DNA from 3 places in the Streptomyces sp. NPDC058284 genome. Region 1 is predicted to be linked to each of the others. Evidence: riboswitches for the same ligand, from Rfam matches in the RefSeq annotation. Region 1 holds a riboswitch; each other region holds the start of a gene.

Region 1 (7,708 bases):
GGGGCCGGACGATCTGGTGCCCGCGCCCGCCGGTGTCCGGGCCCAGGCGGTCCTGCGGGACGGCACGCTGGTCGACGACTTCCTGATACGCGAGGGCGCGCGCACGGTGCACGTACTGAACGCGCCGTCCCCCGCCGCCACCGCCTCCCTCCCCATCGGCAGGGAGGTCGCCCGCCGGGCGCTGGGCGCGTTGCGCGCCGCGGGCTGAGCGACCACCCTGGCCAGGCACAGGCAGCCGGGGAGCGGACAGGCAGCCGGGGAGCGGACCCGGCTCGTGCAGCGGCTCCCGCAGCCGCTCCCGCAACGGCTCGTGCGCCCCCGCCCTCCGCCACCCCGTAAAATCGCCGCACTGTGTCTGACTCACCCCACACCCCCGAAACCCCGTCGCCGGACGCTGTCCGTGCCCCGCACGCGGGTGGCCGTCCGCAGGCTCCGGCCCGGTTTCCCGGAGGGCCGTCGCCCGACCCCGCGGGGTCGCACCACGAGCGGCGGATCCGGAGTTTCCAGCCCCGGCGCAGCCGGGTGACCGCCAGCCAGGAGGACGCCCTGCGCCGGCTCTGGCCCACGTGGGGACTGGACATCGACGGCCTGCGCACGCTGGATCTCGCCGAGCTCTTCGGCGACGGCGAGACCCCCTCCGGCAAGCCCGTCGTCCTGGAGATCGGCTTCGGCATGGGCGAGGCCACCGCGAAGATGGCCGCCGCCGACCCGGACACCGGCATCCTCGCCGTCGACGTGCACACCCCCGGCCAGGGCAACCTCCTCGCCCTCGCCGAGCGGAACGGCCTGAGCAACGTCCGGGTGGCCAACGGCGACGCGATCATCCTGCTCCGCGAGATGCTCGCGCCCGCGTCCCTCGACGGCCTTCGCGTCTACTTCCCCGACCCCTGGCCCAAGGCCCGCCACCACAAGCGCCGCCTGATCCAGCCGGAGTTCCTGACGCTGGCCGCGCCCTCCCTCAAGCCCGGCGCGCTGCTGCACTGCGCGACCGACTGGGAGCCGTACGCCGAGCAGATGCTGGAGGTGCTCACCGCGCACCCCGACTTCGAGAACACCCAGGCCGACGGCGGGTACGCGCCGCGCCCCGCCTTCCGCCCCCTCACCCGCTTCGAGGGCCAGGGCCTCGACAAGGGCCACGTCGTCCACGACCTGCTGTTCCGCCGAGTCGCCCCGGCCCAGGGCTGAGGCACCGTCGCGGCCCGTCCCGTCCCTCGTTAGGGTCAACGGCGTGGCCACCGTTTCCCCGTATCCGATACCCCCCGAGGCGCCCGCCCCGGGGGCGCTGCGCCGCGTCCGCTGGTGGCAGCGGCGCGCGATACGCGTGGCCGCGCTCGTCACGCTGCTCGCCCTCTCGGGCCTGGTGATCCTCGCCCTGGTCAGGGAGCAGACCGGCACCGAGGGCTTCCTGGTCGGGCTCGGTCTCGCGACCGTGCCCGTGCCGCTGCTCGTCGCCGCCTTCCGCTGGCTGGACCGGGTGCAGCCGGGGCCCTGGCGGAACCTCCTCTTCTCCTTCTCCTGGGGAGCCTGCGCCGCCGCCCTCATAGCGATCGTCGCGAACAGCTTCGCGATCCGCTGGATAGCCACCGCCACCGCCGACCCCACCAGCGCCGACACCCTCGGCGCGACCGTCATCGCCCCGATCGTCGAGGAGAGCGCGAAGGCGGCGGCCGTCCTGCTCGTCTTCCTCTTCCGCAGACGCGACTTCACTGGGATCGTCGACGGCGTCGTCATAGCCGGGGTGACCGCGACCGGCTTCGCGTTCACCGAGAACATCCTCTATCTGGGCAACGCCTTCGTCACCGACCAGCTCAGCCGCGAAAGCGGCCTCGCCTCGGTGACGGCCGCGACCTTCTTCGTACGCGTCGTCATGTCGCCGTTCGCGCATCCGCTGTTCACGGTCCTGACCGGCATCGGCTTCGGCCTCGCCGCGTTCGCCGCCGAGCACCGGCGCCTGCGCCGCGCGCTGCTCCCGCTCGCCGGGCTGCTGCTCGCGATGGGCATGCACGCGCTGTGGAACGGCTCGGCGGTCTTCGGGCAGTACGGCTTCTTCACCGTGTACGCGGCCTTCATGCTCCCGGCGTTCGGGCTGCTGACCTGGCTGGCGATCTGGACCCGGCAGCGCGAACTGCGCACGATCCGGGCGGAGCTGCCCGGGTACGCCGCGGCCGGCTGGCTGACCCCGCCCGAGCCGTACGCGCTCGGCTCGATGCGCGCCCGCTCGCTGGCCCGCGACTACGCCTCGTACACCTGGGGCAAGGCCGCGGCCCGCACGGTCGCCGAGTACGAGACGTACGCGACGTCGCTCGCGCTCCTGCGCCACCGGGGCCGGCGCGGCCGGGCCGGGGCCGACTTCGTCGTACGCGAGCGTGAGCTGCTCGACAAGCTCTGGGAGCGCCGTGAGCCGGCCCGCCCCGCCCTCGCGTACGCGGCCCGCGCGACACTGCCGGTGCCGGTGATGCTCCCCGTGCCGTACGCGGCGTACGGGCACCTTCCGCCCGGCCTGCCCCCGTACCAGCCGCAGCCGCAGCCCTACCCGGCCTACGGCTACGGCTACGGCTACCCGACGGCGTACGACAATCCGTACCGCCGCCCCTGAGAGCTATGCGGAAGCCGCCGTGAGGCGCGCGACCTCCGCCTCCGTGAGCTGGAGGTCCGCCACCGCGAGCAGCGCGGGCAGCTGCTCGACCGTGCGGGCGGAGGCGATCGGCGCCGCGACGGTGGGCTGGGCCGCGAGCCAGGCGAGCGCCACGGTCGCGACCTCGGCGCCGCGCTCCGCGGCGATCTCGTCGAGCGCGGTCAGGACGCGGTCGCCGCGCTCGGTGCCCGCGTACTCCTGGACGCGCCCGCTGCGCGCGCTCTCCACCCGCGCACCCGGGCGGTACTTGCCGGTGAGGAAGCCGGACGCGAGTGCGTAGTAGGGCACGGCCGCGAGGCCGGAGCGGGATGCGACCTCCTGGAGCGGGCCCTCGTAGGTGTCGCGGGAGACGAGGTTGTAGTGCGGCTGGAGCGCGACGTAGCGCGCGAGGCCCTCGCGGTCGGAGAAGTCGAGGGACTCCTGAAGCCGTTCCGGGGTGATGTTGGAGGCCGCGATCGCCCGCACCTTGCCGTCCCGCACCAGCTCGTCGAGGGTGCCGATGATCTCCTCGACGGGGACCGACGGGTCGTCGTAGTGCGTGTAGTAGAGGTCGATGTAGTCGGTGCCGAGACGGCGCAGGGACGCGTCGATGCCGCCCTTGACCGTGGCCGGGGAGAGGCCCTTGAAGTCGGGGTGGGCGCCGACCTTCGTGGCGAGGACGACGTCGGAGCGGTTGCCGCGCTCGGCCAGCCACTCGCCGATGAGGGTCTCGGACTCGCCGCCCTTGTTGCCGTCGACCCAGGCCGAGTAGACGTCGGCGGTGTCGATGAAGTTGCCGCCTGCCGCGGTGTAGGCGTCGAGGACGGCGAAGGACGCCGCCCGGTCGGCGGTCCAGCCGAAGACGTTGCCGCCCAGGGCGAGCGGGGAGACCTCGAGTTCGGAAGCGCCGAGTGTACGGAGAGAAGTCATATGTCGCTCAACGTCCCCGACGGTATGCGAATTCCGTCAGGTACGAGCGGCCAATCAGGGGTTCAGGCCCTTGCCCTGCAGCCAGGTCAGCGGGTCGATGCCCGTGCCGTCCGGGGTGTGGACCTCCATGTGCAGGTGGGGCCCGGTGACGTTGCCGGTCGCGCCGACGCGGCCGATGACCTCGCCCGTGGTGACCTTCTGGCCCGCGCTGACATTGAGCGAGGACTGGTGGCAGTACCAGACCTCCGTGCCGTCCTCGAGTTCGAGCACGGTGCGGTAGCCGTACGCGCCCGCCCAGCCGGCCTCCTTGACGGTGCCGGTGTGCACGGCCTTGAGCGGGGTACCCGTGGGAGCGGCGAAGTCCAGTCCGGTGTGGTGGCCCGAGGACCACATGGCACCGGCGTCACCGAAGTGTGAGGTGAGGGTGTACGACGAGGTGGGGATGGCGTAGCTCTTGGCGAGCTTGGCCAGGCGTTCCGCCTCGGCCTTCGCCTTGCGGGCCTCCTCCGCCTTCTTCTTCTTGGCGGCGGCCTCGGCGTCGGCCTTCTTCTCGGCGGCCCGCTGCTGGCCGGCGGCCTGCCGGGCGGCCTGCCGGGCGGTCGCGTCCTCGGCCGCGGTCCGTACGGCGGTGTCGGCCTGGTGCTGCTGGTTCTCGGCCTGCCGCATGATGCGGGCGCGCAGTGCCTCGCCCGCGTCGGTGGTGCCCTGCTCGGCGTCGGCGGTGCTGACACCGGCCGCGGTGAGCGGAGCCGCCGCGGCGGCGTTCGCCGTGGTGTCCGGGGAGTCGTCGGCCAGCAACGAGCCGACGCCGGGCAGCGACTCGGCGTCCGGCAGCGAGTCGGCGACTGTGTCCATGCCCGGCAGGTCGGGCATGGATATGGAGACCGGCGGCCTGCCGTCCTGCGCGGTGGCGATGCCGCCCGCGCCGACGGCGGCGATGACGCCCACACCGAGGACGGTGGAGCTCCGGGCGAGCCCGCCACCGCTCTTCTTGTGCACACGGTGCCTGCCGCGGACGGGACGGACGGACTCCTCGGTGGGGTTCCACTCTTCGAAAGAGCCCTCGTCGTACGAGCCGAAGTCGTCGTCATTCGGTACGTACACGGCTTGGGGGGCAGGCCGGTTGGACGCCACTGGGGCGCGCTCCTTTCCTTCCTTCTCGCCTACCGGGTTAGCTGACGGGTTCGGAGCAGGAAGGTCTCCTACGAGCGTCTGGCGCGGGTGCACGGATGCACGAGGCGCAGAGGCCCGATTCACCCCAAGTTAGTGGTTCCCCGGCTCCCTTGCGGGATTAGGCGCGTGCGCGCGGAGCCGCCTCTAGTGACGGCTGGGACGACCGCGCTGCGTTATCGAACGTTAATAGACAGCGGGTCACTATTCCAAGCTGTTCCGATTGATCGTTAACGCTGTCCACCTGTACGTATGGGGACAGGAGTGGTCAGAACAGGGTGAGTTGACGACACTTCCTCACACCGGGCCGTGCACCGGAACTTCACACTCCCTTGACAACACGTCAGTTGTGATGCGGAGTGGCTCACTTCAATCACCGGCGGTGACGCCCGGATCGGTGACGTCCGGATCCCCCGCGACGGGCCGGCGCACCGCGAGCAGCGCCATGTCGTCGGTCATCCGGCCCCCGGTGTGCCGCCGCACCTCCTCCGCGAGCGCGGCGAGCAGGGCCTGCGGTCCTCCGCGTCCGGGGAAGATCCGCCCGCCGAGCCGGGCCGCCGGATCGTAGAACTCCCCCGTCACGTCGCGCGCCTCCGACAGGCCGTCAGTGTAGAAGAGCAGCATCGCGCCGGGCGGGAACTCCGATTCGTCCGCCCGGTCCGGCCAGACCCCCAGATCGCCCATGCCGAGCGGCAGCGCGGGCTCGCTCGCCGACATGACGCACAGCCGGCCGTCCCCGCGCAGCAGCAGCGGCGCCGGGTGCCCCCGGTTGATCAGCCGTACGCGGCCGTCGGCGTGCCGGATCTCGGCGAGGACGGCGGTGGTGAACCCCTCGAACGCGTCGAGCCCGTCGCGCCGGGTGCCCTCGCGCGCGAGCGCCCGCTCCAGGCGCTGGGCCACCGCCTCTAGGGTGGTCTCCTGCTCGGCGGCCTCCCGGAAGGCGCCGATGACGACGGCGACCGCCGCGACCGCGCCCATGCCCTTGCCCCGTACGTCACCGACGATGAGCCGCACGCCGTGCGGGGTGTCCTGCACCGCGTACAGATCGCCCCCGATGAACGCGTCGGCCTGCGCGGCCTCGTACCGCGCCGCGATGTCGAGCCCGCCGATGCGCGGGTCGGGCTCCGGCAGTACGGCGCGCTGGGTGGTCTCGGCGATGGAGCGGGCGTTGGCGAGCCGGTCGTTGCCGCGGCGGACGACGCGGTTGATGACGATGGCGAGGATTGCGACGGTCACCACGGTGATCACTTCGGTGACGGCCTCGACGCGGCTGTCGGCCCGGGCCCCGAAGTGCAGGAAGAGGACGGCGACGGTGGACGCGGCGCCGGTCAGGACGGTGCTGAGCAGCGAGTAGAAGGGGGCGGCGATCAGCGGGGCGGCCGTGTAGAGGGGGGCCGCGGTGAAGTCCGGCGGGGTCGCCGCGTCGTAGACCACGCCGACCAGCAGGAGCAGCAGCGGCAGGGCCCGGACGAACGCCCATTCGTGCGCGGAGGCACCCCTGTCGCCGGTTCCCGCTCGCTGCCCCACCGCTTGTCTCCCGCCGACTCCGCGCCCATCAACGCGCTCCACTCAGGGTTCCCCCGTCGGGGAGCGGGTGCGAGCCGGTGCGGTCCGACCGGGTTACGGAGGAGGGTCCCCGAGGCGCGCCCGGGGGAAGGGCCGGGAAAACACCTAGGACCCGGGAAAACACCTAGGACCCGGAACCATTGCTGGTTCCGGGCCCTAGGTCTTGAGTAGCGGGGACAGGATTTGAACCTGCGACCTCTGGGTTATGAGCCCAGCGAGCTACCGAGCTGCTCCACCCCGCGCCGTTGAATGCAACTCTACGCCATCCGGAGGGGTGCGTCGAACCACTTCAGGCGTTGCCCGCGTGGGTGAGCGTCTCCCAGGCCACGAAGAGACCGTCCGTCCCCTCCGGCCGCCGGGCCACCGTGTACTTCTCGGTGTACGGCATTTCCAGATGCAGCCGCCCCCGCAGGTGGTTCAGGCCGACCTCCGTGTCGGGTCCCATGTCGCGCCGCACCCTGCCGCCGCACAGCCAGGCGGGCGCCCGCGCGCCCAGCTGGTACTTGGCGTGGAACTCGAAGGCGGCCCGCAACCGGTCCCTGACCTCCCCGTACAGATCGACGCCCTGGTGCCGGGCGGTCTCCGCCATGTGCGAGGCGGCGGCGAGCGAGTAGCTCGCGTGCTTGAAGTTGCGGCAGGTCTCCTGGGAGATCCCGTCGGTGAACGTGCCCTGCCCGAACCAGTACCTCTTCAGCTCGCTCGCCGTGTCGATGCCGCTGCCCTCCGGCGAGACGGGCAGCTTCCCGTCCGACTCCAGGTAGAAGTAGGCGGGCACGCGCGTCCTGAAGTGGTGCACGGCCTTCTCGAACGTGGCGTGGTCGTCGAGGAAGACGGCCATCGACATGGTCGCGTCGGCCATCACCAGGTCCCAGTTGCCGTTGAAGTCGGCGGAACCGTTCCTGACCTGGGGCAGGTAGGCGTTGCGCAGCATCCGCTCGAAACGCAGCAGCGCGCCGTCGCTCCAGCCGTCGTACGTGTAGCGCACGATCTCGGCGGCACGGGCCCATGACGAGGCGGCCCAGGCGGTCTGCAGCCCGGCGTTGGCCTCGGTGTGCCCGGTGATCCGCTTCGACCAGGCGTCCATGATCTGCACGGCCTTCTCGGCGTGCGCGCGCTCACCGGTGACGCTCCAGAGCAGCGCCTGGGTGTACGCGGCCAGGGCGTCCTCGCGCTCCTCGACGCAGCCCTGACCGGGGCGGGTGTCGGGCGGACAGACCACGACGTCGTACGGCTTCGCCGTGTAGTCCGCCGCGGCGAACCTGCTGCTCCGCATCTGCTCGAACGCCGCGAGCCAGGGCTGCTCACGCGCTCCGACGTGGGCGCGGACCCGGTCGAGCTGCTCCTTGCCGACCAGGACGCCGGGGTGGTTGAAGGCGAGGTCGAGGGGGCGGGCCGCGGCCGTACGGGTGTCCGTGCCGCCGGAGCCGC
Region 2 (7,708 bases), on a different contig from region 1:
TACAGCATCGGCCGCATCCCGTCGGCGGCCTGCTCGTACCCGGTCGCCCACGCCTCGCCGGAACCGCGGGCGGCCAGATCGAGCACGGTCACCGGCGCGACCGCCGCCGGAACCGGCACCGCCGACCAGCCCGGCGTCACGGCCGAGGCCGGCGACACCGCGGTGACACACGCGATGACGAGGCAGACGATGACCACGCGGAGACCGTGCACAGGACCTCCCAAGGCCGCGAAGGGCGCTCAGCCTAGGGCGTCCGCCCAGCGGTGAACAGGGCTGAACGGGATTGTTCGGTGGCTCGGACCAGGCCTGACGAACAATCCGTGAGCCGGTGAGATCGTTCACGGATGCCGGACCGGTATCCGCCATCGAGCACCAGAAGGAGAACTGTGCTTACTCGCACGAAGCTCACCACCGCGCTGGCGGCAAGCGTCCTCACGGCCGGGATCATCGGCGGCGCCTCCGCGACCGCCGCATCGTCCGAGCATTCGGCCACCCCGTCGGTGGGGCACGCGTCGGCCGCCTCCTGCCTCGGCGGGGACTGGTCGTACGACGGGTACAAGTACGCGCCCCAGGGCGACGGCTACTACGTGACCACCAACCGGTGCGACGACATCCAGGTCAAGCCGGACCGGGACACGAAGATGAAGCTCTGCTACCTGAAGAACCGGAACCCCGACAACAAGGTCTGCAAGGGCTGGGTCACGGCGAAGGCAGCCAAGTGGACCGTCCTCGGCAAGGACTTCAACGACGGCGTCTACTTCTACCTCGACTTCCCCAACTCCCCCTACCTCAAGACGGGGTGGGTCGCCGCCTGACGGCTTGACGTCTGCCCCCGCCTTTTCGGCGGGGGCAGCGCCATGTGCGGACCGGGCGGGGGCATCGCCTCACCGTCCGGCGCGGACAGCAGTAGGACTATGTCCAGGTTTGAACCATAATTATATCTTTCCCCCCTTTGGCACCCCGTGTAGGCAACTGCCTGCTTTCGCGATGTGCCCGAGCGAAATGGCTCACATTCTGACGGCCCGTCGATTCGCATTCCGGGCCGTATCCCATTCGGTGAATTGAGTCACACCGTCCGCCGTACCCCGCTCCGGGAATCTCCGCGCGCATTCCCGCGCCACTCCAGGAGAGTTGGACTTTTGGATCAAAGGCGGCGAGGAGTTTCCGATCTTCAGCGGTAGGCCTCACGCATTGCCGATGCAAATTCGTGTCTTGTTCCGTCCTGTCTTTCTCGTCTAACGTCACCGCCAATCCGGATGGAACGCCGAATCCTGCCGCTGTCCGGAATCCCTTCCACCACTCACTTACGCCCGGCAGGAGCGGGGGACCCAGGTAAGCCGCCGACCCGGATTCCGGGACGGCTCGGGGTGAAGGCGCATTCACCGTGCGTCCGGACATCTCCCGTCCGAACCCGACAGCTCACCTCGCAGGCGACGGAGAGGAATGCGTCATGCCCGCAAAGGGAAAGCACCGCCGCCCCAAGTCGAGCCCGCTCACCCGGGGCATCGCCGCCGCGGGCACGGGCGGCGCCGTGCTCGTCCTGCCGGTGCTCGGCGCCACCACCGCCGCCGCGGCACCGGCCGACGGGGCCGCCAAGCCCACCGCGGCCCCGAAGACCTACGTCGTCCTCGCCGGCGACTCCCTCTCCAAGATCGCCAAGGAGCACTCCCTGAGCGGCGGCTGGAAGGCCCTCTACCAGCAGAACCGCGGCATTCTCGGCGACAACCCGGGGCTGATACACCCCGGCCTCAAGCTCACCCTCGGCAAGGACGACGCGGCCGGGACCGCCTCCAGGACGTCCGCCGAGCGGGCGGACCGCTCCGGCAACACCGACGCGCTCGCCGCCGATGCCCCCACCGCCCCGGCCGTGAAGTCCTACCCGAACGACCTCGACGGCTGGATCAGGGAATCGCTCGACATCATGGCCCAGCACGGCATCCCGGGCACCTATGAGGGCATTCACCGCAACGTCATGCGCGAGTCCTCCGGAAATCCGCTGGCCATCAACAACTGGGACGTCAACGCCATTGCGGGAACCCCCTCCAAGGGGCTCCTGCAAGTTATCGCCCCCACCTTCACCGCCTACCACGTGCCCGGCACTTCGCTGGACAGCTTCGACCCGGTCGCCAACATCACGGCCGCCTGCAACTACGCGGCCGACCGCTACGGTTCGATCGACAACGTGAACGGCCCCTACTAAAAGCGGGCCGGCGTCGCCGAATGGAAAGGACTCCAGAACTCGCCGATGCAAAGGGCGAGTTCAAAAGGTGACAAGCCTTTCGTGCGTCGGTAGCACCTGAGTGCTACCGGCGTACGCGCCGGTCGGTGCGTGAATCGGGCGAGAGAGCCGACACTCGGCGGACGATTCCGCGGCGGCAGCCGGTGAGGATGACGGTCATGGACCCTGAACTCGCCACAGCCATCCCGCCGTTCACCGCCACCCACCCGCCGCTCGCCGACGCGCGCGCCGTCTCCGCCCGGTGAGGGAGGCAAGTCCGGCGCCGGGGCAGAGCCTGGCAGCGCTGCTGCGCCCGTACGCCCGGAGTTTCGCCGCCGTCGTCATCCTGCAGGTCGTCGGTGCCGTCGCGGGTCTCGCGCCGCTGCTCGCGGTCGTCGAGGTGGGGCGTGCCCTGCTGTCGCCGGGGCCGGTCGACCGCGGGCACGTCTGGTCGGCCGTGACCGTGGGTGCGGCCGGGCTGTTCGTCCGGTTGCTGTGCACAGGCGCGTCGTCCGGGATCGGGCACGTCCTCGACGGCCGGGTGCAGCTCTCGTTCCGTCGGCAGCTGGCCTCCCGGCTGGGGCGGGCGCCGATCGGCTGGTTCTCCCGGCGCCGCACCGGTGAGCTGGCCAAGGTGGTGGGGGAAGACGTCAGCGCCGTACACCCGTTCATCGCCCACGCCCCCGGTCAGCTCGTCTCGGCGTTCGTGGTCCCGTTGGTGTCGCTGGTCTACCTGTGCACCGTCGACTGGCGGCTCACCCTCATCACGCTCGTCCCCGTGCTGCTGGCGGTGGCGCTGGTTCCGCTGATGATGACGCCGGCCCGGCTGCGCGAGCAGGAGGCGTTCGACGCGGCCATGGGGCGGATCTCCAGCTCCGTCGTCGAGTTCGTGCAGGGCATCGCGGTGGTCAAGGCGTTCGGCGGATCCGGGCGTGCGCACCGCGAGTTCCGTGCCGCCGTGGACGACTTCACGGACACCTTCCACCGGTGGGTGCGCGGCCTCTCCAGGATCGCCGCGGGGATGCAGCTCGTCCTCTCACCGCCGTTCGTCCTGCTCGTCGTCCTCGTCGGCGGCGCCGCTCTGCTCACCGACGGCGCTCTCGCCCCGGCCGACCTGCTCCCCTTCCTGCTCCTTGGACTCGGCCTGACCGCACCGGTGGAGGCACTCGGCCACGGTTTCGACGACCTGCAGGCCGCGAGGCGCGCGGTCGGCCGCATCCGCGACGTCCTCACCGTACGGCCGCTGCCGGAGCCCGAGCATCCCCTCGCACCCCAGGGCCACCGGGTGGAACTGCGAGACGTCCGGTTCGGCTACGAGGCCGGTCGCGAGGTGCTGCGCGGCATCGACCTCGTGCTGGAACCCGGCACGCTCACGGCGATCACCGGGCCCTCCGGCAGCGGCAAGTCGACGCTGGTCCAGCTGCTGCCGCGATTCTTCGACCCCACCCACGGCTCGATCCTCCTCGGCGGTGTGGACCTGCGCGAGCTGAGCGGCCGTGACCTCTACCGCACCATCTCCTTCGTCTTCCAGGACGTACGCCTGCTGCGCGCCTCCGTGGCGGAGAACATCGCGCTGGCGGTCCCGCACGCCGGCCCCGACGCCGTGACGCGGGCCGCCCGGCTGGCCGACATCCACGACAGGATCCTCGAACTCCCGCGCGGCTACGAGACGGTGATCGGCGAGGACGCCGGACTGTCGGGCGGCGAGGCGCAACGGATCGCCCTCGCCCGCGCGCTGCTCGCCGACACGCCCGTTCTCGTGCTCGACGAGGCGACCGCCTTCGCCGACCCGAAGACCGAGCAAGCGGTGCGCCGGGCCCTGGCCACGTCGGCGGGCCGGCGGACGGTCGTGGTCATCGCCCATCGCCCGGAGACCGTCGCGGACGCCGACATGGTGGTGATGCTGGACGACGGAAGGGTCGTCGAGCGCGGTCGGCCCAGTGAACTCCTGGCGAAGGGAGGGGAATTCGCCACGTTCTGGCGGCCTCCCCAGCCGCCGTCGGCGACCGCCGAGACGCCCCGGGACCGGCACGACGCACCCCTACCGCAAGGAGACGAGCCCCGATGATTCCGCTGCTGCTGCGTGTGCTGGGGCGCGAGTACGCCCGGCCGTTGCGTCGCGCCCTGGTGCTGATGACGACGGCCGCCGTGGCCGAGGGCCTGTCCTACGCCCTGCTGGTCCCCGTACTGCGCGCCCTGTTCGGGAGCACCCCCGAGGACGCCTGGCCCTGGCTGACCGCGTTCGGGGCCGCGACGGCGGCGTACGCCGTGCTGCGGTACCTCGGCGACCTCTCGGGGTTCCGCGTCGGGACCGCGCTGCTGCGCGGCATGTACGACCGTCTCGGGGACCACCTGGCCCGGCTGCCCATCGGCTGGTACGGCGCGGGCCGTGTCGGGGAGGTGTCCGTCCTGGCCGGTCGCGGCGTCCTGGACGCCATGGCCGTGATCGCCCATCTGCTGGTGCCGTTGATCTCCGCGGCCGTGACCCCCGCGACGATCGTCGTCGTGATGCTCACCGTCAACTGGCAGCTGGGCCTTGCCGCGCTGGCAGCCGTACCGCTGGTGGTGGTGATCCAGCGGTGGACGGCGCGCTCGACGGCCGCGGGCGACGCGGAGCGCTCCGCACGCGACGACGAGGCCACCGGCCGCGTCATCGAGTTCCTCCAGGTCCAGCCGGTGCTGCGGGCCGGCGGGCGCGGGGCCGAACGCTTCCGGGCGCTCGACGACGCGTTGCGCGGTGTCGAACGCGCGTCGCGCCGTGCCACGCTCTCGGCGCTGCCCGGCGTCGTGGGCCTCGCGCTCGTGGTGCAGGCGGTGTTCACGGGACTGCTCGTTCTCGGCACCTACCTCGCCCTCGGCGGCGACATCGGCGCGGCGGAACTCCTGACGGTCCTGGTACTGGCCGCGCGCTGCGCCGACCCGCTGTTGTCGCTGGCGGAGCTCGGCGGTCAACTCCGCGGCGCCCGCTCGGTGCTGGCCCGCCTCGACGCGGTACTGCGCACCGCTCCCCTGCCCGAACCCGCCGATCCTGTCCGGCCCCGCCACCACGGCCTGGAGTTCGAGTCCGTGACCTTCCGGCACGGGGAGCGCACGGTGATCGACGACGCGTCGCTGTCCGTGCCCCAGGGGCAGCGGCTCGCCGTGGTGGGACCGTCGGGTGCGGGCAAGAGCACCCTGCTGCAACTTCTCGCACGGTTCTACGACGTGGACGCGGGCGCGGTACGCATGGGAGGGGTGGACGTGCGCGCGATCGACACGGAGGTGCTGATGGCGCAGATCGCCTTCGTCTTCCAGGACGTCTACCTCTTCGACGGCACGATCGAGGAGAACGTACGGCTCGGCCGCCCCGCCGCCGACGAGGCCGAGGTACGGGCGGCAGCCGCCGCGGCGAGGCTCGACGAGGTGATCGAGCGACTGCCCGAGGGCTGGGCGACCAACGTCGGCGAGGGCGGCGCGCGCCTCTCGGGCGGCGAACGTCAGCGGGTGTCGATCGCCCGGGCACTCCTGAAGAACGCTCCCGTCGTCCTGCTCGACGAGGTGACCTCCGCACTGGACCCGGTCAACGAGGCGGCCGTGCACGAGGGGATCGAGCGTCTGATGGCGGGCCGGACGGTGGTGATGGTCGCGCACCGGATGCGCACCGTCCGGCGGGCCGATCGCGTCGTCTTCCTCGACGGCGGCCGGATCGTGGAGGACGGGAGCCACGACGAGCTGCTGCGCCGGAACGGCCGCTACGCCGACTTCTGGAACATCGCGCTCGCGCCGGCCGCACGCGAGTGAGGCCCCGTCCGCCGGGGGGCGGGGCGCCAGGTGGCCACCAGGGCGGCGGCGAGGAGTAGTTCGGCGATGTCTCCGCCGTAGTACATGATCTCCGCGCCGCCCCGCACCTGGTCCACGGGGGCGTGGATGTCCGTCCAGAAGCCGCCGTACATCAGCTGGGAGATCACCGCGTGCCCGGCGATGGCGACGCCGAGGCAGATCAGGCGGGCCCGCACCCCGGGCCGGGTGGGCGCCGGGTCGGGGCCCGCGATGACGTGGGCGAACAGGCACCCGGAGAGCACGAAGTGGGCGTGCAGCAGCCAGTGCCCCGCCGGGTGGCTCATGGTCGCGTTGTACAGGGGTGTGAAGTAGAGGAGCGCGAGGCTTCCCGTGGACAGCAGCAGCGCGACGGCCGGGCGGGCGAGCACCCGGGCGGGCCCGCTGTGCAGCAGCGCGGTCAGCTGCCGGCCGCGCCGGGCGGGCAGGGTGCGCAGGAGCAGGGTGACGGGCGCGCCGAGGACGAGGGCGAGCGGCGCGTACATGCCGATGAGCATGTGCTGGGTCATGTGGCCGCGGAAATCGTCGTGCGCGAACGGCGCGAGCGGCGGCAGCAGGGCCACGGCCAGCAGGGCGAGACCGGTCAGGAAGCTCAGCGACCGCCACCGGGACCAGCCCTGGGCGGGGTTGCGGCGGCGGGCCCGGTGGACGAGGAGCAGGTGGGCCGCGGCGACGGTCAGCAGCGCGACGGCGGGCCACAGCGTCTCCAGCGGGTTGCCGGGGGCGGTGTGGCCTTCCATGTGCGGGCCGTGGTCCATCAGTGGCTCCGGGCCTCACGGCCGTCGGCCGGGGCATCGGGGTCGAACAGCTTGCCGCCGCGCTGGATCAGGTGGCCACCGACGAGGAGGAGGGCGCCGAGCACGAGGAAGCCGGTGTCCCACCAGGCCTGGTGGGGTCCGCCGTGGACGTGGTGGATGCCGAGGATCTGGTGGTCGAGGAGTCCTTCGACGAGGTTGAACACGCCCCATCCGGCGAGCACCCACCCCCACAGCACCCGGGAGGTCCACACGCGGCGCCGGTCGCGGGTGACGCGGGAGTACAGGATGGCCAGGCCCAGGAGTACGGCGAGCCAGCAGACGGTGTGGAAGACGCCGTCCCAGACGGTGTTCATCTCCAGGCCGGAGACCGTGTGGGGGTTGTAGTACTTCACACCGATGCGGTCGTGGTTGGTGCTGGTGAGCATGTGGTGCCACTGCAGGAGCTGGTGCAGGAGGATGCCGTCGACGAAGCCGCCGAGTCCCACCCCGAGGATGATGCCCGGCAGCTGGATGCTCCTGGCCGCTGCGCCCGCCCGGTCCGCGCCGGTGGTGGTGGCCATGTTGTCTCCGTCCGCAGCGTGCTTCGGGCCCGCGGGCCCCGGAACAGCACGTGTTCCCCGGCCGGTCGCGAACCTCACACGGCCGCGGGTTATCGGCCCGTAATGGCAGGGGTGGCCGACGCCCCGCGGCCACCGCCCTCACGGAGGTGGGACGGCGGCCGCAGGGCGCCTACAGGCGTACGACGGGGGTTACGGCAGGCGGATGGACTGCGCGTGCCGGAAGATGTCCTTCGGGTCCCAGGCCGCCTTCGCCTTCTGGAGGCGGGCGTAGTTGTCCTTGTAGTAGAGGCTGTTCCAGGCCGTCGACGAGGTGTTCCAGGCGGTGTCGCCGAGGTCCTTGTCGGGGTAGTTGACGT
Region 3 (7,708 bases), on a different contig from region 1:
CAGGGACATCAGCGAGCGGTGTCCGCGGTCGCCTCGGACAGCGCCTGGGCGAAGGCGAGGGTCTGCCGTACGGCGTCGGGGCCGTCGCCCGCCTCGCTGACGCGGAGGCTGAGGTCGTCGGCGGTGGAGCTGCCCGTGTACCCGTGATCGGCCTCGCAGTTGGGGTCGCCGCAGGCGGCGGGCTCCAGGTCGATGCGGGACACGGCGCCCCAGCCGATGGTCAGGACGACCTCGCGCGGCGGCGTCCCTGGCACGTACTTCTCGGGGTTGGCGACGACGCGGCTCACCACGACCGAGGAGATGCGGCCGATCTTGACCGACTCGGTGGAGGTCGTCGCGTACGGCGTCGGGGAGGTGCTGTCCGCCGCCTGCTCGTCGGTGTGGCTGACGATGAAGCGCGTGCCGGTCAGGACGAGGACGGTGACGTGCCTGCGCACTTCGTTGGCGTCGAACGTCGTCTCCTGGTGGACCAGGTACGACCCGATGGCCTCGCCGCCGATCGCGGCCTCCACCGCCTCGGCCACGAGGGCCGGGTAGTAGCCGCTGCGCTCGATCGCCGCGCGCAGCCCCTGGGTCGTCGTACCGGTCTTTGCCATGCCGTCCATCCTACGGCCCGGTGCGGGGCGCACGGTGCCCCGCGGGCGCCTCAGAGCCTGTCTTTGAACCCCTGCGCCCGCGCTTCGCGCGGACGACGGGGGTTCAAAGACAGGCTCTCAGTAGCCGGGAAGGGTGCGTGGGCCCAGGTCGTCGCGGGCCGGCGGGGGCGCGAGCCGGACGGAGGCGCCGAGCACGGAGAGGCCGCGCTGGGCGACGACGACGGGCTCCAGGGAGACGGCGACCACTTCGGGGTGGTCGTCGACGAGCCGGGAGACCCGCTGGAGCAGCTCTTCGAGGGCCGGGGTGTCGACGGGGGCCGAGCCGCGCCAGCCGAAGAGGAGCGGCGCGGTCCGGATGGATCTGACCAGGGAGACCGCCTCCCGGTCGGTGACCGGGATGAGCCGGTGCGCGGTGTCGCCGAGCAGCTCGGACGCGGCGCCCGCGAGGCCGAAGGAGAGCACCGCTCCGGCCGCCGGGTCGATGACCGCGCGTACGACCGTGTCGACACCGCGCGGCACCATGCCCTGCACCACGAGCCGCAGCTCGGCGGGCTTGCCGAAGAGGTCGGTCAGTTCCTGGTAGGCCCGGCGCAGTTGCTCCTCGTCGGCGAGGTCGAGGCGGACCCCGCCGAGGTCGGCGCGGTGGCGCAGGTGCGGGGCCGTGGTCTTCAGGGCCACCGGGTAGCCGATGGCCCGCGCGGCTTCGGCCGCCGCGTCGGGGCCGGGCGCGGGCAGCGCCTGCCGTACGCGGATGCCGTACCGCCCGAGCAGCTCGTGGGCGTCGTCGGGGGCGAGCGTGACACCGCGCGGGTCGCCGTCCTTGGCGAGCAGCTCCTCGATGCGCCCGGCGGCCCCGCTCTCGTCGATGTCGTCGTACTCGTGCACCCGGCCCGGCTCGGCCGCCTCGCGCCGCCACTGGGCGTACTTGACGGCCTCGGAGAGGGCGCGCACGGCGCGCTCGGCGGCGGGGTAGGCGGGGATGCGGTACTGGTCCGTGGGGTCGGCCGTGGCACCGGCGGGCGGAGCGGTGGGCGGCCCGGCCGTTCTGCCGCTTCCCGCCGAGCCCGACGCGCCCGCTGTGCCGCCCGCGGCGCCCCCTGTCCCGGCCGCGCCCGGCACGGGGACGGTCGCGTCGGGCCGGGTGCTGGTGGCGGCCGCCAGCGCCTCGGCGAGCCCGCCGAGCTCCACGTGGACCACGGCCACGGGTTTCGCGGGGCATCCCGCGGCCGCCGCCCGCAACTCCGTGGCCAGCGTCCCGGGGTCGGTGGCCGCCCCGTCCTCGCCCACCCAGGGGATCGCGTTGACGATCACCGCGTCGCAGCCGTCGTCCGACAGCGCCTCGGCGAGCGCGGCCCGGAAGTCGGCGGGGACGGCGCCGGTCGTGAGGTCGCGGGGCGGCAGTGGCCGCAGGCCGTCGGCGACACACGCGTCGTACGTGAGGAGGCCGAGCGACTCGGAGTTCCCGAGGATGCCCACGCGGGGCCCGGACGGCAGTGGCTGGTCCGCGAGGAGCAGCCCCGCGTCGACCATCTCGGTGACGGTGTCGACGCGGATGACGCCCGCCTGGCGCAGCAGCGCCGAGACCGTGGCGTGCGGCAGGCGGGTGGCCTGCACGGCGTGGCCGGTCGGCGCGATGCCGCTGTGCCGGGCGCCCTGGACGACGACGAGTGGCTTGGCGGTCGCCGAACGCCGTGCGAGGCGGGTGAACTTGCGCGGGTTGCCGATGGTCTCCAGGTACATCAGCGTGACGTCGGTGTCGGGGTCCTCGTACCAGTACTGGAGGAGGTCGTTGCCGGACACGTCCGCGCGGTTGCCGGAGCCGACGAACGTGGAGAGACCGGCGCCCCGCCGGTGCAGTCCGGAGAGCAGGGCGATGCCGATCGCGCCGGACTGGGTGAACAGACCGATGCGCCCGCGCGCGGGGGACTGCGGAGCGAGCGAGGCGTTGAGCCGTGTCTGCGGGGAGGTGTTGATCACGCCGAAGGCGTTCGGGCCGATGATCCGCATGCCGTACGACCGGGCCTGGCGGACCAGCTCGCGCTGGCGCTCGCGCCCCTCGGGGCCGCTCTCCCCGTACCCCGCCGAGAGCACCACGAGGCCCTGCACCCCGCGCTCACCGCACTCGGCGACGACCTGGGGGACCCGGTCGGCGGGCACGGCGATCACCGCCAGGTCCACCTGCTCCCCGATGTCGGCGACGGAGCGGTGCGCGGGCACTGCGTCGACAGCGGCGCCGGAGGTGCCATCAGCACCGGTCCCCTCCCCGACAGCACCGGTCCCCTCTCCGAACGCGCTGTTCACCGCGTACAGGCGCCCGGTGAAGCCGGATTCCTTGAGGTTGTGCAGGACGCTGCGGCCCACGCCGCCGGGGGCCCGGCCCACGCCGATCACCGCGACCGAGCCAGGCGTCAGGAGGCGCTGCACGGAGCGTCCCTCGGCGCGCTGTTCGCGGGCGCGCTGCACGGCGAGCGAGCGGTCCGTCGGCTCCAGGCCGAATTCCAGGCGGACGACGCCGTCCTCGAAGCTGCGCTTCTGCTGGTAGCCCGCGTCCGTGAACACCTTGATCATCTTGGTGTTGGCGGGCAGCACCTCGGCCGCGAACCGGCGGATGCCGCGCTCCCTGGCGACAGCCGCGATGTGTTCGAGGAGCGTGGAGGCGACGCCCCGGCCCTGGTGGGCGTCCTGCACGAGGAAGGCGACCTCGGCCTCGTCGGCGGGCGCGCTGGCGGCCATGCCGCGCTCGTCGATGCGGTCGTAGCGCACGGTGGCGATGAACTCGCCGCCCACCGTGGCCGCGAGCCCGACCCGGTCCACCTGGTCGTGGTGGGTGAAGCGGTGCACGTCCTTGGCGGAGAGGCGGGGGTAGGGCGCGAAGAAGCGGTAGTACTTCGACTCGTCGGACACCTGCTCGTAGAAGCTGATCAGACGGTCCGCGTCCTCGGCCGTGATGGGCCTGATCCGGGCGGTCCCCCCGTCGCGCAGCACCACATCGGCTTCCCAGTGGGAGGGGTAGTCGTGCCGATCCTGCTGATCCGACGCGGTCTGCATGGGGCCCAGGGTACGGGTCGCGCCGCCGTCGGGGCCGGGGCAGGCTAGGACGGGTCGAAGGCGGCCGGGAGCAGGACTTACGTCCGACAGAGCACCCGCGACGGCATGAGACACTGGTCTAGACAAGTGTGAGACACCTGGAAGGGCAGCAACACATGGCTGAGCGCCGCGTCAACGTCGGCTGGGCCGAGGGCCTTCACGCCCGACCCGCCTCCATCTTCGTCCGTGCGGCCACGGCCTCCGGCGTCCCCGTGACGATCGCCAAGGCCGACGGCAACCCGGTCAACGCCGCCTCGATGCTCGCGGTGCTCGGCCTGGGTGCCCAGGGTGGCGAGGAGATCGTGCTCGCCTCCGACGCCGAAGGCGCGGACGCCGCCCTCGACCGGCTGGCGAAGCTGGTCTCGGAGGGGCTCGAGGAGCTTCCGGAGACGGTCTAGGACACATTCCTGGAAAATGCGCCGATGGGGTCGCCCGGAATTCCGGGCGACCCCATCGGCGTTTACGCGTGATGGATTGACTCTTTCTTTATATACGGCGTCTCCGTTAATTCCGGAGGCTCACCGTGTTTACGGCATGTTGCGAATTCCTCACGCGCTCGGGTCCTGGCCGTCCCCCGTGACGCAGGCGGTGGGTGGCCGCCACCCGCGCGGCGTGCGCGGCGGTGAGCGCCCTGGCGCGCTCGGCGTCCCCGCGGGCGACCGCGTCCAGGATCTCGGCATGCTCGGACCAGGACTCGGCCGGCGCCGCCGGACGGTCGACGACGTACATCCAGGCGGTCTTCTGCCGGAGCTGGGTCAGCAGCGCGCTGAGGCCGGGGCTGCCGGACGCCTGGGCGAGCGTCTCGTGGAACCAGCCGCCCAGGGACCGCAGATCCTCCCCCTGACCACTCCCGGCGCGCTCGCGGCCCATCCTGACGAGACCGCGCAGGACCTTGAGGTGGGCGTCCGTGCGGCGCTGCGCGGCGCGTGCCGCGGCGAGCGGTTCGAGCAGCGTCCGGACCTCGAGGAGGTCCGCCGCCTCCTGCTCCGTGGGCTCCGCGACACAGGCGCCCGCATGTCTGCGGGTGACGACGAACCCCTCGGCCTCCAGGGTGCGCAGGGCCTCGCGGACCGGGACGCGCGAGACGCCGTAGCGGCGCGCGAGGAGGTCCTCGGTGAGCCGGCCGCCTCTTTCGTGGACACCGGCGACAATGTCGTTCCGAATGGCCGTGCATACCGAATGCGCGGGAACACGCATGACCGGACCTCCGCCTTCATCCCCGCGAAACGCGGTCGACCGACGCTCATTCAGTGACTCTATTGCAGAGCGTCGGAATTTCCGACGGCGGTCCGGAATTCGTGGATATCTTTTGGCCAAGGGCCCTGCGAGGAGAGTTCCGGGGGTCCGGGGATGCGGAGGGGCGCAAGGACGAAAGCCCCGGCTCGGGAGGAGCCGGGGCTTTCGTGGAGTGCTGCGGGAGCCGTGCAGTCCGTCGCTCAGACGTTGACGCCGTGCGAGCGGAGGTAGGCGATCGGGTCGATGTCCGAGCCGTACTCCGGGCCGGTGCGGGCCTCGAAGTGGAGGTGCGGGCCACTGGAGTTGCCGGTGGAGCCGGAGAGGCCGATCTGCTGGCCCGGGGTGACCGTCTGGCCGACGGTGACACCGAGGGACGACATGTGGCCGTACTGGGTGTACGTACCGTCGTTCATCTTGATGACCACGTTGTTGCCGTAGGCGCCGCCCCAGCCCGCCTCGACCACGGTGCCGGAGCCGACCGCGTGGACGGCGGTGCCGGACGCGGCATGGAAGTCGATGCCGGTGTGGCTGCCGGAGGACCACATGGCGCCGCCGGTCTGGTAACCCGTGGAGACGTACGAGCCCGCGATCGGGGCGACGTAGGTGTTCAGGCGCTTGCGCTCGGCCTCGCGGGCGGCGCGCTCCTTGGCCTTGCGCTCCTTCTCGGCCTTCGCCTTCGCCTCGGCCTCGGCCTTGCGCTTCTCCTCCGCGGCCTTCTTCTTGGCGGCCTCTTCGGCCTTCTGGGCGGCAGCGGCGTCGTCGGCGGCCTGGCGCTGCGCGGCGGCCTGCGCGTCGATGCTCTCGGCGAGCGAGTCGCCGACGGATATCGCCTGGGTGAGGCCGGTGTGCTCGACGGCCGCTTCGTCGGCGGCGGCCAGCGCGGGGGCGGCGAGGCCTCCGATGACACCGGTGGTGGTGAGCGCCGCGACACCGGCGACGTTCGCGGTGGTCCGCGTGAGGCGGCTCGGACGACGGTGCTTCCCGGTGGCACGGGTGAACGCCATGTGGCGGGTGATCCTTTCCTTCCCTCTCGCCTACCGGGTTAGCTGACGGGTTCGGAGCAGGAAGGTCTCCTACGGGTCCCTCACCTCGCGGCAAGGTGCCCGATTCACCCCAGGGGACATGTGGGTCCCCGGCTCCCCTGGCTCGCGCCGTACGGGGACTCGGCGATGACTGTCCGGTGCCGCGGATGCGGCGTGGTGCGCGACGAACAGCCGGACCGACGCTAAACGGGGCCTCTTTCAATCCACAAACAGAACGCGACTTTTGTAGCGCACGCCACACGGCAGACAGGCAACCACCATATGAATCCGGACATATGAGGACCCCGGCGGCCGAAACGGTCGCCGGGGTCCCGAAATGTCCTGACTGTCACTCAGTCCACGCGGGCCTCACTCGGCCCGGGACCTCGCTCGGCCTGGAACCACACTCAGCCCGTGACCACGCTCACGTCGCCGATCCCGAGGGCCCTGACGGGCTCCTCGATCATCGCGGCGTCCCCGACGAGGATCGTCACCAGGCGGTCCTCGGGGAAGGCGTTCACGACGGCCGCGGTGGCCTCCACGGTGCCGGTGTCGGCCAGCCGCCGGTACAGCTGCGCCTGGAAGTCGTCCGGCAGGTTCTGCTCGACCTGGTCGGCGAGCGTGGCCGCGACCGAGGCGGCCATCTCGTACTTGAGCGGGGCGACGCCCACCAGATTCTGCACGGCCACGTCGCGCTCGGCGTCGGTAAGGCCCTCGGCGGCGAGGGTGCGCAGCACCTTCCAGAGGTCCCCGAGCGCCGGCCCGGTGTTCGGGGTGTCCACGGAGCCGCTGATGGCGAGCATCGCGGCGCCCGTCCCGTCCGGCGCCGAACGCAGCACCTGGCTGAACGCCCGCACCCCGTAGGTGTACCCCTTCTCCTCGCGCAGCACCCGGTCGAGGCGGGAGGTGAGGGTGCCGCCGAGGCAGTACGTGCCGAGGACCTGGGCCGGCCAGACGCGGTCGTGCCGGTCGGCGCCGACGCGGCCGATCAGCAGCTGCGTCTGGACCGCTCCGGGGCGGTCCACGATGACGACGCGGCCGTGGTCGTCGGCGGTCACCTGCGGTACAGGGCGCGGCTCGCCCGCGGAGCCGGTCCAGGCGCCGACGGTGTCCTTGAGGACGGCGTCCAGGTCGATTCCGGTCAGGTCGCCGACCACGACGAGGGTGGCCGTGGCGGGCCTGACGTGCTTCTCGTAGAAGGCGCGCACCGCCGCCGAGTCGATGGCCGCGACCGTCTCCTCGCTGCCCTGGCGCGGCCGGGACATGCGCGAGGTCGGCGGGAACAGCTGCTTGGAGAGCTCCTTGGCGGCGCGGCGCGCCGGATTGGCGGCCTCGTGCGGGATCTCGTCCAGGCGGTTGCGTACGAGCCGTTCGATCTCGCCGTCCGCGAAGGCGGGGGCCCGCAGGGCGTCGGCGAGCAGGCCGAGCGCCTTGGGGAGCCTGGAGACCGGGACCTCGAGGGAGACCCGCACGCCCGGGTGGTCGGCGTGCGCGTCGAGCGTGGCGCCGCAGCGGTCGAGCTCGGCGGCGAACTCCTCGGCGGAGTGCTTGTCGGTGCCCTCGTTGAAGGCCCTCGCCATGATCGTGGCGACGCCGTCGAGGCCTTCGGGCTCGGCGTCGAGCGGCGCTTCGAGGTGGATCTCGACGGCGACGACCTGCTGGCCGGGGCGGTGGCACCGCAGCACGGTGAGGCCGTTGGGCAGCGTGCCGCGCCGGGGTGCCGGAAAGGCCCAGGGCTTGGCCGCGCCCGCCTTGGGCTGTGGGTGG

The links. Region 1 has a riboswitch for cyclic di-AMP ahead of ACFVYR_RS13650 (M23 family metallopeptidase). Riboswitches for the same ligand answer to the same signal wherever they lie in the genome.
Region 2: linked by a shared signal. The riboswitch ahead of ACFVYR_RS11595 (transglycosylase SLT domain-containing protein) and the one ahead of ACFVYR_RS13650 (M23 family metallopeptidase) in region 1 are both predicted to bind cyclic di-AMP.
Region 3: linked by a shared signal. The riboswitch ahead of ACFVYR_RS19820 (M23 family metallopeptidase) and the one ahead of ACFVYR_RS13650 (M23 family metallopeptidase) in region 1 are both predicted to bind cyclic di-AMP.

What each region holds. Positions count from the first base shown of each region.
Region 1 is NZ_JBHVYE010000008.1:18,628-26,335, forward strand. Features, by position in the region: gene lhgO (L-2-hydroxyglutarate oxidase) at 1-208, shown strand, start outside; gene trmB (tRNA (guanosine(46)-N7)-methyltransferase TrmB) at 352-1,185, shown strand; gene ACFVYR_RS13640 (PrsW family intramembrane metalloprotease) at 1,229-2,596, shown strand; gene ACFVYR_RS13645 (aldo/keto reductase) at 2,600-3,544, opposite strand; gene ACFVYR_RS13650 (M23 family metallopeptidase) at 3,599-4,678, opposite strand; cyclic di-AMP (ydaO/yuaA leader) riboswitch at 4,690-4,852, opposite strand; gene ACFVYR_RS13655 (PP2C family protein-serine/threonine phosphatase) at 5,084-6,241, opposite strand; tRNA gene ACFVYR_RS13660 (tRNA-Met) at 6,449-6,522, opposite strand; gene ACFVYR_RS13665 (alginate lyase family protein) at 6,570-7,708, opposite strand, start outside.
Region 2 is NZ_JBHVYE010000006.1:149,339-157,046, reverse strand. Features, by position in the region: gene ACFVYR_RS11605 (hypothetical protein) at 1-212, opposite strand, end outside; gene ACFVYR_RS11600 (hypothetical protein) at 387-815, shown strand; cyclic di-AMP (ydaO/yuaA leader) riboswitch at 1,292-1,446, shown strand; gene ACFVYR_RS11595 (transglycosylase SLT domain-containing protein) at 1,451-2,200, shown strand; gene ACFVYR_RS11590 (ABC transporter ATP-binding protein) at 2,481-4,286, shown strand; gene ACFVYR_RS11585 (ABC transporter ATP-binding protein) at 4,283-5,998, shown strand; gene ACFVYR_RS11580 (cytochrome c oxidase assembly protein) at 5,950-6,792, opposite strand; gene ACFVYR_RS11575 (DUF2243 domain-containing protein) at 6,792-7,352, opposite strand; gene ACFVYR_RS11570 (FAD-binding oxidoreductase) at 7,542-7,708, opposite strand, start outside.
Region 3 is NZ_JBHVYE010000013.1:152,461-160,168, reverse strand. Features, by position in the region: gene ACFVYR_RS19845 (alkaline phosphatase family protein) at 1-9, opposite strand, end outside; gene ACFVYR_RS19840 (DUF5998 family protein) at 9-596, opposite strand; gene ACFVYR_RS19835 (GNAT family N-acetyltransferase) at 714-3,644, opposite strand; gene ACFVYR_RS19830 (HPr family phosphocarrier protein) at 3,800-4,081, shown strand; gene ACFVYR_RS19825 (GntR family transcriptional regulator) at 4,188-4,880, opposite strand; gene ACFVYR_RS19820 (M23 family metallopeptidase) at 5,120-5,923, opposite strand; cyclic di-AMP (ydaO/yuaA leader) riboswitch at 5,936-6,098, opposite strand; gene ACFVYR_RS19815 (M16 family metallopeptidase) at 6,349-7,708, opposite strand, start outside.